Regions from separate parts of the Nocardia sp. NBC_01388 genome, predicted to be linked through region 2. Evidence: predicted binding sites of a transcription regulator. Region 2 holds the regulator's gene; the other holds the start of a gene.
What was found. Region 2 encodes HspR, which represses chaperone genes until heat shock. Its sites were predicted from a motif close to ANNTGAGTNNNNNNNACTCANNT; they were not measured.
Positions count from the first base shown of each region.

Region 1: lon (endopeptidase La) is a predicted target of HspR. The motif match lies at 2,511-2,533, and genes of this name have one in related genera.

Region 1 is NZ_CP109553.1:6,624,340-6,630,322, forward strand. Features, by position in the region: gene OG716_RS31825 (hypothetical protein) at 1-413, opposite strand, end outside; gene OG716_RS31830 (FAD-dependent oxidoreductase) at 509-1,819, opposite strand; gene OG716_RS31835 (MarR family winged helix-turn-helix transcriptional regulator) at 1,916-2,383, opposite strand; gene lon (endopeptidase La) at 2,611-5,019, shown strand; gene OG716_RS31845 (endonuclease/exonuclease/phosphatase family protein) at 5,123-5,824, shown strand; gene OG716_RS31850 (acryloyl-CoA reductase) at 5,821-5,983, opposite strand, start outside.
Region 2 is NZ_CP109553.1:6,883,231-6,889,213, reverse strand. Features, by position in the region: gene OG716_RS32960 (FAD-binding oxidoreductase) at 1-222, shown strand, start outside; gene OG716_RS32955 (FAD-binding oxidoreductase) at 293-1,078, shown strand; gene OG716_RS32950 (globin domain-containing protein) at 1,181-2,350, opposite strand; gene OG716_RS32945 (heat shock protein transcriptional repressor HspR) at 2,877-3,269, opposite strand; gene dnaJ (molecular chaperone DnaJ) at 3,269-4,453, opposite strand; gene grpE (nucleotide exchange factor GrpE) at 4,538-5,146, opposite strand; gene dnaK (molecular chaperone DnaK) at 5,143-5,983, opposite strand, start outside.

The sequences.
Region 1 (5,983 bases), 260 kb from region 2:
AACACCCGATGCGCGGTGGCAAGCTCCTCCGGATCGGATCCGCCGAAGATGGGCCGGGTCAGCGGCCCGACCGTCTGCATCAGGGTCTTCAGCTCGGCGGCCCCCGCGGCGGTGAGCTCCACCGGCCCGGGGCCGTCCACGGCGGCACCGCCGACGAACCCCTTGGCTTCCATTCCGCCGAGTAGTGCGGCCGCGCCCGCCGCATCGATGCCGAGTTGCCGCTGCCCGGCCAGATAGGCGTGGAATTCGGCCGGTACGGCGACCGGCCCGCGCGTCGCCAGTGCGCGCAGCACGGCGTATTCCTTGCTGGTGGTGCTGAATCCGTTGGCGGCGAGCGTCGCCTCGAGCAGGGCGGTGACCGCCCCTTCGGCCTCGGCGATGTCCTGGCCGGTGAGTGTGGGTGCGGTGGTCATGGCTGACTCCTGGGTGTGGCGGAAGTGCGTCCGATATTTACTGTACATAGAAACTATGTCCATGGAAACAATATTCCGGGCACACCCGTCACCGTTCACGCGTCGCGGTAGTCCCGCAGGTCGGCCAGGAATTTCCGGCGCAGGGCGGGGATCTTGGCGGTCAGGCTGAAGTACCGGCGCGCGGCGAAGAGCGCGAACCGGCCCATGATCGGGCTGTAGAGCGGATCGTCGGCGCTGGTGCCATTGTTGTCGAGTGAATCGGCGACCCGGGCGAAGCCGTAGGGCACGATCTCGGCCTCGTATTCGCCGATCGCGGCGATCAACTCCTGCTCGCCGCGCGCCGCCGCGACCAGCTTCCGGCACAGCAGTGCGGCATCGCGCAGCGCGGTGTTCGCGCCGACGCCCTGACCCGGCGTCATGGTGTGAATGGCATCGCCGAGCAGCGTGATATTGGTCGGCTGCCACGCGTCGATCGGCACCGAAGTCGAAATCCGCAGTGGGAAAGCGGCATCCGGATCGGACAGTTCGATCATGCGGCGCAACTTGGGATCCCAGCCGCTGGTCGCGCTCAGCACCGCCTGCACGAGTTCCCGGCCACGCAATTCGGTGACGCCTTCGGGGAAGTGGTCGTGCGCACTCCACACCGAGAGGTTCACGTAGTCGCGAGTGTTGTCGTACTGCAAGCCATCCCAGACATCGAGGAGCCCAGCGTCCTTGCCCGCCTTGGGCTTACCGTTCTCGTCCCAGGGAAACTCCATGACGTGCAGCATGCCCATCATGCCGCCCCTGCCGAAGATGAGGTTGATGCCCTGTTCGAACTCGGTGCTGAGTATCTCCCGAATCTCGTGTGTCAGTGGGGTTTTCGTGGCCAGCGCGGTAATGCCGGAGTCCTTGATCTCCGCATGCGGCAGGTACTGCTGCCGGATGGCCGAACGGGTGCCCTCCGCCGAGACGAGCACATCGCCCTCGGCGCTGGTCCCGTCCGAAAAGTGTGCGGTGACTGTGCCATTGGGGTGCTGGGTGTAGTGCGTGTACACCTTGCCGTACGTCACGACATCGTCCATTCCGGTGAACAGCACCTGGCGCAGGGTGGAGCGGGAGACCGAACGCTCCCCGTCGCCGGCCTCGCCGAGCGTAATGCTGGCCGTGGTCCGCATCTTCTCGGTCAGCACGTTGAAGTAGCGCGGCGCCCGGGCGCAGGTGGCGACGAAGGTTTCGTACAGCTTCGGCGGCAGGCACTGCTCGAGCGCGCGCCCGCCGGTGGCGTCCAGGCCGACGCGGTAGCCGTACAGCCCGTCCCTGCGAGAACCGTAGCGCTCGTAGACCGCGACGGAAACGTTCGCCTGACGGAGGCCGTGCGCCAGGCACATACCGCCGGTACCGGCTCCGATGATGATGACGTGCATGGTGACGACCTCCTGAAACCTGAAACTCTCGAATATCGATCGCGGGAATCTCGACCGCGCCGACAGATATATCTTGAACTTCAAGTCACTTGATTGTCAAGCTTTCTGATCGGGCATGGCCCGTAGCCGCTGGACGTGCTCGTTCTGGGTGGTCCGGCTGGCGTCGAGGAAGCCGATGATCAGTTCGAGCTGCTCGGGGGTGTACTTCGCCACGATGTGGCGGGAGTCGTCGAGGAAGGGCGCCATCAGCCCGAGGGCGCGTTCGAGCGCGCGCGGTGTGATCCGGACCAGGGTCTTGCGCCGGTCGGTGGGGTGTGGATGCCGGCTGAGGTAGTCGAGCTTCTCCAGCCGATCCAGCATGGTGGTGACGCTCCCGCTGGTCAGGCCGAGCCGGACGGCGAGCGTACTGGGCGCCGCGTCCTGTCCGCCGATCAGGATTTCCAGGCAGCGCAGGTCCGTCTCGTTCACCCCCATCAGGCGGGCGAGCTCGCGGTCGAAGTCGTCGACCGATGCCTGATATGCCTGCACGGCCGCTCCCAGCCGGGCCTCGATGTCGCTGGACATGCGGATGAGCTCCCTGTTCGTATGAATTTAGCTTGACAATCAAGATACAACGACCGTTCGCTGGGGGTGAACGGGCGTGCGGAATTAGTCCAGGGGTAGTGAGGTTGACAAGGTAACGCTCAACCTGAGTTGAGTGATAGACGCTCAATCTTGGAAGGGTCGAAGACGTGACTGATTCACAGAACCTGCCGGTCCTGTTCCTGACCGATCCGATCGTGCTGCCCGGCATGGTCGTTCCGATCGAGCTGGACGAGTCCGCACAGGCCGCCATCGATGCCGCGCGGGCGGGCAAGGTCAACCAGGTGCTGGTCGCGCCGCGCCTGGACGAGGGCTACGCCACCTACGGCGTGGTCGCCACCATCGAACAGGTCGGCCGCATGCGCGGCGGCGCACCCGCCGCGGTGCTGAAGGCCGAGGGGCGCGCGAAGATCGGGCACGGCGTGACCGGTCCGGGCGCGGCGCTCTGGGTCGAGGCCGAGCCGGTCGAGCTCCCCGAGGCCGACGGCCGCACCAGAGAGCTTGCCGCCGATTACAAGAAGCTTGTCGTGGCCGTGCTGCAGCGCCGTGAGGCGTGGCAGGTCATCGACGCCGTCAATCAGCTGAACGATCCGTCGGCCATTGCCGACGCGGCCGGCTGGGCGACCTACCTGACCAATGAGGACAAGCGCGAACTGCTCGAAACCCTCGATACCGCAACCCGTCTGACCAAGCTGATCGGCTGGACCAAGACGCACATCGCGGAGACCGAGGTCAGCGAGAAGATCAGCGAGGAAGTGCGCGAGGGCGTCGAGAAGAGTCAGCGCGAATTCCTGCTTCGCCAGCAGCTCAACGCTATTCGCAAGGAGCTGGGCGAGGGTGAGCCCGACGGTGCGGACGATTACCGCACCCGGGTCGAGACCGCGGAGCTGCCGGACAATATTCGCGAGGCTGCCCTGCGAGAGGTCGATCGCCTGGAGCGTTCCAGCGATCAGAGCCCCGAATCGGGCTGGATCCGCACCTGGCTGGACACCGTCCTGGAGTTGCCGTTCAGCGTGAAAACCGCTGACAGCACCGATGTCTCGGCGGCCCGCGCGGTGCTGGACGCCGATCACCACGGCCTGGACGAGGTCAAGGACCGCATGGTCGAGTACCTGGCGGTGCGCGCCCGCCGGGCCGCACGCGGCCTGGAGGTCGTGGGCGGTCGCGGTTCCGGCGCGGTGCTGGTGCTGGTCGGCCCGCCCGGTGTGGGTAAGACCTCGCTGGGTGAGTCCGTGGCGCGGGCCCTGGGCCGCAAGTTCGTCCGGGTCGCCCTGGGTGGCGTGCGCGACGAGGCCGAGATCCGCGGGCACCGGCGCACCTACGTCGGCGCGCTGCCGGGGCGCATCGTCCGGGCCATGAAGGAGGCGGGTTCGATGAATCCCGTTGTCCTGCTGGACGAGATCGACAAGGTCGGCTCCGATTTCCGCGGTGATCCGGCGGCGGCACTGCTCGAGGTCCTGGACCCCGCGCAGAACCACACCTTCCGCGATCACTACCTGGATCTGGATCTCGACCTGTCCGATGTGCTGTTCATCGCGACCGCGAATGTCATGGACACCATTCCCGGACCGCTGCTGGACCGCATGGAGATCATCACCGTCGACGGTTACACCGAGGACGACAAGGTGGCCATCGCCCGTGACTTCCTGATCCCGCGTCAGTTGGAGCGCAATGCTCTGACCGGCGAGGAGGTCGTGATCACGAACGAGGCGCTGCGTGAGGTCGCCGCCAACTACACCCGGGAAGCCGGTGTGCGGCAGATGGAGCGGCTGATCGCCAAGGCGCTGCGCAAGGCGGCGACCAAGCTGTCGGAGTCGGCTGACCTGAACGCTCCCGAAAGCATCGTCATCGCCGGAGATTTCGTGCCCGATGCGAAGTCGCTCAGCGAGAGCGATGGGCTCACAGCTGATTTGGGCTACGGTTCCGAGCTCGGTTACGACAGCGGCCCCGCGCCGCTGGTGATCGGACTCGATGACCTGAAGGAGTACCTGGGCCGTCCGCGCTTCACCCCCGACGGGGTGGAACGCACCGCGGTCCCCGGTGTGGCAACGGGTCTGGCCGTGACCGGCGCCGGTGGCGATGTCCTCTACATCGAGGCCAATGCCGCCGAGGGCGAGCGCTCGCTCACCCTGACCGGTCAGCTGGGTGACGTCATGAAGGAGTCCGCGCAGATCGCCCTGACCTACGTCCGCTCCCACCTGGAGGAGATCGGCATCGAGCCGAAGATGCTGGATCGCAATATCCACATCCACTTCCCGGCGGGCGCGGTCCCGAAGGACGGTCCCTCCGCGGGTGTCACCATGGTCACCGCCCTGGTGTCGCTGGCCCTGGGCCGGCAGGTCCGTTCGGACGTCGGCATGACCGGTGAGGTCACCCTGAACGGCCGGGTGCTGCCCATCGGCGGCGTGAAGCAGAAGCTGCTCGCCGCTCAGCGTGCCGGTTTGAAGACCGTCTTCATCCCGGCCCGCAATGAGCCGGACCTCGACGAAGTCCCCGCCGAGGTGCTGGCCGCCCTGGACGTCCGTCCCGTCGCCGACGTGGCAGACATCCTGGCCTACGCCATCGAACCGGTGCTCGAGCCGGCCCTGGACGGCAGGTCGCTGAGCGCCACGGCCTGACCGGCCTGGCCTCATAGTTCAACCGCATAACCGACGGACCGTGCGTGTTTCATGTGAAACGAAACTCGCACGGTCCGTTCGTATCTCGGTAACGTGACTATTCATGATCACTGTCGCTACCTGGAATGTGCTGCACAGGGTCCACGCCGACAACTACGCCAACGAGATTGCCGCGCAGTGGCCGGTGGAGGCCGAGCGAATCGCCGCTGTCACCGGCGTGGTGGCCCGGCGATCCGAAAGGGTCGTCGCATTGCAGGAGGTCAGTGGCGATCAGCTGGCGAGCCTACGGGCGGCTCTGCCCACCAGCACTTTTCATACCCTCCGCTATCCGCGGATACCGAATCCGCGCCGCATCGCGTCAGTGCTCGCCGAGCGCGCCGAGTACCTCGTACTCATCGTCGACGGCCCGGGTAAGGAGGTCGCCGCCGCGTCCTTCGCGACCGATCCCGGTAAGGGTGCGCTCGCGGTCGAGGTGGAGGGGGTGCTCGTGGTCGCCACCCATGTGACGGGCGATTTCCGCCGCGACGGGCAGTTCGCCGATCTGGCCGCGCTGGCGGCCACCGCACCGGCCGTGCTGCTGGGCGATTTCAATGCCGACCGGGCGACGGTGGGCGCCGCGCTCGGTGCGGCATTCACCGTCGCCGGCCTCGCGCCGGACTCCCAACCCACGCGGCCGCGCACCGACGGCGCCAAATCCCAGTTCATCGATCACGTGGTGGTCCGCGGCATCGCCGCCCACGATGCGGTCGTCGAGGATGTGGCCGGTACCTCCGACCACAACCTCGTGCGAGCGATTGTCGGCTAGAACTCGCCCGCGACGCCGAGGACGGTGCGGCCGGAGTGGGTGCCCTCCAGCACGGAATGCAGGACCGCTTCGGCCTCGGTGATCGGGGCATAGTTTTCCAGCAGCGAAAGGTGCTGGGGCTTCAGGTCTTTGGCGAGCCGCGCCCACAATTCGCGGCGG
Region 2 (5,983 bases):
AACGAGACCAATCCGTGGTGGCATCCGTACGCGCCCGCCGATCCGCCGTTCGGTATGCACCGGCGGCTGATCGGTAATCTGGGTGCGGTGGTGGCCAGCTTCGGCGCATGGGCGGATCGGCAGATCCAGATCGCCGGTTCGGCGCGCATGATCGCCGATACCAAGCGGGCACTGCTCGCGGTGGGCACCCCGGAGTCGGCCATCGCCTGCGATCCGGTGTGAGCGGGCCCCGGCCGCCGATCGGGGCGAATATGGTTGCAGTGCAAGGTGTGTGGATGATCAGGAGAATGCGGTGACCCTCGGCCCGGACGATACCGGCCCCATCAGGATCGGCGAGACCGCCGAGTGGACGGCCACGGTGGTCGGCGCGCACCGCCTGCGCGAGGATCTCGCGGTGGTCCGGCTGATCGGCGAATTCGTACCCTTCGCGCCCGGCCAGTCGGTGGAGGTGCGCACGCCGCAGCACCCGAATATGGTGCGCCGCCTCTATCCCGCGCTGCCGCCCTCGCTCGACGGCAAGCTGGAATTCCACATCCGCACCGTCCCCGGCGGCTGGTGCAGCGGTTCCCTGGTCTCGGACACCCGGACCGGTGACGAATGGCGCATCAGCGCACCCGCCGGTTGGCTGGCCGTGGACGAGGCGGCCACCGAGGTGGTCATGCTCGCCGACAGTGTCGGACTGGCCCCCATGCGCGCACTACTGCTGGACATTTCGCGTCGCGAGACGCCGCCGCGCACCCATCTGTTCGTGGCCGGCAGATACCCTCGCGACCTCTACGCCGACGATATGCTGCACCTGATGGCCAATGAACTACCTTGGCTCACAGTGCTTCCCGTGGTGCTGGACGAAGACAATCCGGACTGGACCGACCACTGGTACGAAGCCTGCCGGGTGGATATCGGATTCGAGCCGGAGGAGTTGCTGCCCGGCACCCTGGCGGAGATCGTCACCCGCTTCGCACCGCTGGACCATCAGCACATCGTGGTGTGCGGCAATACCGCTGCCGTGCATTCGGCTGTGGAACGGCTCGTCGCTACCGGGACGGCTCCGGAAGCCATTCGCTACGAAGGGTTTTGAGCCGCTCGCACGGCCGTGAACGTTCGGTACCCGCACCGAACGTTTGGTACCCCGCACCGCTGCCCGAAGACCGACAGCGGCGCGGGGGCTTGGGGGCCCGCGTCAGAACAGCGGGTCGTGGCGGATGTTCTCGGTGGAGGTACCCGCCGCCATGAGACGGAACTTGGTGGTCTGCACCATCGAGGGCGACCCGACGATCTGCACGTCGCGATCCTCCCAGGACCCGAAACCGGCGACTATCTTGCCGATCTGGCCGACCCGGCGCGGTTGCAGACCCGGATGTTCCTGAGGCTCACTGGAATTGGTGAGCTGCCACCAGGGATTCTCATCGCTCTCGGTGACCGGGGTGACGGTGAGCCACTTGTTGGCCAGCGCGAGCTGACTGAGAATTTCGAGGTCGTAGAGGTCGCAGGGGTAGTGACCGCCCACGAACAGATCGACCTTCGGATTGGACCGGCGCTGCGTCATGGCCATGAGTTGTGCACGGAGCGGGGCGATTCCGGTGCCGCAGGCGATCATCAGCATTTTGCGGCGGGTATTGCGCGGGACGCCGAGTCCGCCGAGCGATGATCCGATCAGCCAGTGTTCGCCGACCTTGGTGTGGCCGACCATGGCCGGGCTGACCCAGCCGCCGGTGACGCCGCGCACATGGAATTCGATCTCGCCGCCGGCATTGGCGGGGATGGCCGGGGAGAGATACCGCCACATCCGCGGGCGGGACGGGATCTGCACACTCATGTACTGCCCGGCCGCGTACTGCATCGGCTGATCCAGCTTGAGGCGCACGATGGCGAGATTGCGCAGTACCTCACGATGTTCGATGACGGTGCCGGTCCACACCGGCGGGGCGCTTTCCTTCTCGGCCGCGCCCATCATGGTGCCGGCGATGACGCCGAGCCCCTCGTCCCAGGCGCTGTCGACCTCATCGGTCCACATCTCGGTACCCGCGTAGGCCTGCATGGCCGTCTTCAGGGATTTGCCCACGGCCGCATAGTGTTCGGGCACCACCCCGTATTTGCGGTGGTCGCGGCCGAGCTGAGCGAGGAAGGGCAGCAACTTGTCCGGCTCCTCCAGCCGGTCGACCACATAGGCGATCGCTTTCACCAACCTGTCGCGCTGGGCATCCAGCGCGGCGGGGAAGAAATCCCGCACTTGGGGATACTCCGTGAAGAGAATGGCGTAGAACGAACGAGCGAGCTTTTCAGGGCCACCGTCTTCCGCAGCAACCGACTTGAACGTCGTTCTAATCAATGCGACGGTCCGCGAATCCATTTGTGTCACAACCCCATTTCGCACTCGAACACAGCCCGGGCCGGTGAGTGCAGTGCTGCGGGACACTCGACAGCTGCCGTTGCTGAGCAAGTGTAGGCGAGGTTTGCCAGCAACGGAACGGGACGTTTCAACTATGTGCCTGTAATTCCCTAAAAACGAACAAGCAACAAGCAAACTGCCCGGAAAACAGACTGTTCAACTGGGAATCACCGTGGGACACGGGGTTTCACACGTCGAATCTGGGACATTCGTTTTGCAAGACTCAGAAAAGGAGCGATCCTCCCGCAACCTCGATGGCTACCGAAAGGCGTTGCGATATAAGGACAAAACTCTCAATCGGAAGATATTAGCAACCGGCCGGTCTGTATTTAATACTCCACCAGAGTTATCCACAATCTTTCACTTACACAAGGAAACTCAGCACATTGCCTGCAACAAAGAAAAACAGCGCCCCGATCACGGGACGCTGTTCCTTCTCTCCGGGGCCCGGGGACATGGTCCCCGGAAATCCCTCACACCGCACCGGTCAGGTGCGGCGGTGACGCGGTTGCCACACGACCAGCGCCGTACTGCGCTGCGGCGGACTCAGATCCGGGCGGTAGCCCGACCGGAGCCTGTCCACTTCGGCGCCCAGTTCGGCAACTCGCTGCTGCAGCTGCTCGACCTGATTGGTGAGTTCGATGATCCGTTTGATGCCCGCCAGGTTGACGCCCTCGTCCTGGGACAGCCGCTGCACCTCGCGGAGCAACTGCACATCCCGGTCCGAGTAGCGCCGGCCGCCGCCCGAAGTACGTTGCGGCGACACCAGACCCAGCCGGTCATAGGTACGCAGCGTCTGGGCGTGCATGCCCGCCAGCTGCGCAGCCACCGAGATCAGGAAGTACTGGGCCTCGGCGGCCTGTTTCGGATCGGGATTCATCACGCACCTGCCCAGCCGGCTCGTGGATCGAAACCACTGGTCTTCTCCGCCTCCGCATAGCGCCGCAGCGCCTCGGTGGCCTCGTCGTCCAGTTTCTGCGGAATCGCGACCTTGACGGTCACGAGCAGATCACCCGCGACGCCGTCGCGCTTGGGCACACCGCGTCCGCGCACGCGCAGGGTACGGCCGTCGGCGGTGCCCGGGGGCACCTTGACGCCGACGCGTCCCTCCAGCGTGGGCACGGAAACCGTTGTCCCCAGCACCAGTTCGCTGTAACTGACCGGCAGCACCAGGGTCAGGTCGTCGCCATTGCGGCCGAAGACCTTGTCCTGGCTGACGTGCACGGCGACGAAGAGGTCACCGGGCGGCGCACCGCGCAGTCCCGCTTCGCCCTGGCCCGCCAACCGGATTCGCTGACCATCACGCACCCCCGGGGGAATGCGCACGGTGATGGTCCGGGTCCGGTTCTGGATACCGCTGCCATGGCAGTCGACGCACGGGTCGTCGATGATCGACCCGGTGCCCCGGCAGTCCTCACACGGCTCGCTGAATCCGAACGCACCCTGATTCCGGCTGACCACTCCGGATCCGTTGCAGTGCGGGCAGACCCGCGGGCTGGTGCCCGGCTTGGCGCCACTGCCGTGGCAGGTGGTGCAGGCCGCCGGACTGGTCATGCGCAGCGGAACCGTCACACCCTGGGCGGCCTCGCGGAAGCCCAGTGTCGTCTCGGTTTCCACATCGCTGCCGCGCCGAGGGCGCGAGGAGGTGCGGGTCCCGCCGCGATTGAACAGTCCGCCGAGCAGATCGCCCAGCCCACCGTCGCCCGCGCCGGCTCCGGCCGTCTGCCCGCCGAAGATATCGCCCAGGTTGAAGTCGCCGGAGAATCCGCCGGGCTGGCCGTAGCCACCACCACCGCCGGGCGAGAAGCCGCCGCGGCCGAAACCGCCGTTGGCGAAGAGCTTTCGCGCCTCGTCGTACTCCTTGCGCTTCTCCGGATCGGACAGCACGGCATGCGCCTCGCTGACGACCTTGAACCGCTCCTCCGCCTTGGCGTCACCCGGGTTCTTGTCCGGATGCAGATCACGGGCGAGCTTGCGGTACGCCTTCTTGATCTCTTCCTGGGTCGCGCCGGAGGCGATACCCAGCTCCTTGTAGAAGTCCTTTTCGAGCCACTCCCGGTTCACCGGGCATCTCCTCCTTCCAGATTCCTCGAGGTCGGCATCCCGTATGGGACCGACGTGGTGGCCCCATACGGGGCCGCCACCGTATTAGGCGCCAGCGGCATCGGGGCCGGCGTTCGTCGAATCCGATGCGGCCGAGCCGTTCAGATCTGCCACCCCGTCGGTGACGCCGACCAGCGCGTGGCGCAGGACGCGGTCGCCGAAGCGGTAACCCTTGCGCATGACCATGCCGATCACCGGGTCGTGCCCGGAGCCCTCGTGCTGCACGGCCTCGTGCAGGGTCGGGTCGAAAGGCTCGCCCTCCGAACCGAAGTCCTCGAGGCCCTGCTTCTGCAGGGCGGTGACCAGTTTGTCGGCAACGGACTTGAGCGGTCCGTTGTCCAGGTCGCCGTGTGCGCGGGCGCGGTCGAGATCGTCGAGCACGGCCAGCAGTTCGCTGACGACCGTCGCCTTGGCATTGTCGATGGTGGCCTTGCGGTCCCGTTCGACGCGGCGGCGGTAGTTGGCGTATTCGGCGGTGAGCCGCTGCAGATCGTTGGTGCGCTCGGCGAGCTCGGCGGTGATGGTGTCGGCGAGCGAATCCTCGCTCATGGCAACATCATCCGCGGCCGAGGCCGAGGCGAATCCGTCCGCCGCGGCCGGGCCGCCCTCACCCGAGACCGTGATCGGTTCTTGTTCCGGGTTCGGGTTCGTCACTTCTTCTCCGGCTCCTCGACGACCTCGGCGTCGACGACGGTGTCATCGGCGTCGGGCGCGCTCGAGCCATTGCTCGAGGCGGCCTGATCCGCGGCACTGGCGTCGTAGATGGCCTGGCCCAGCGCCTGCGACTCGGTCGCGAGCTTCTCCACCGCGGTCTTGATGGCCGCGATATCGGTGCCCTCGAGCGCCTTGTTGGCCTCGGCGATAGCCTCCTCGACCTTGGTCTTGATTTCGGCCGGGACCTTGTCCTCGTTGTCCTTGATGAACTTCTCGGTCTGGTGCACCAGCGATTCGGCCTGGTTGCGGGTCTCGGCCTCTTCGCGACGGGCCTTGTCCTCCGAAGCGTGCGCCTCGGCGTCCTTGACCATGCGATCGATCTCCTCCTTGGACAGGCCGGAGCCGTCCTGGATCTTGATCGTGTTCTCCTTGCCGGTGCCCTTGTCCTTGGCCGTCACGTGCACGATGCCGTTGGCGTCGATGTCGAAGATGACCTCGATCTGCGGCACGCCACGCGGGGCCGGCGGGATGCCGGTCAGCTCGAAGGATCCGAGCAGCTTGTTGTGCGAAGCGATTTCGCGCTCACCCTGGAAGACCTGGATCTGCACGGACGGCTGATTGTCATCGGCCGTGGTGAAGGTCTCGGACCGCTTGGTCGGGATGGTGGTGTTGCGCTCGATGAGCTTGGTCATCACGCCACCCTTGGTCTCGATACCCAGCGACAGCGGGGTGACATCGAGCAGCAGGACGTCCTTGACCTCACCCTTGAGCACACCGGCCTGCAGGGCGGCGCCGACGGCGACGACCTCGTCCGGGTTCACGCCCTTATTGGGCTCA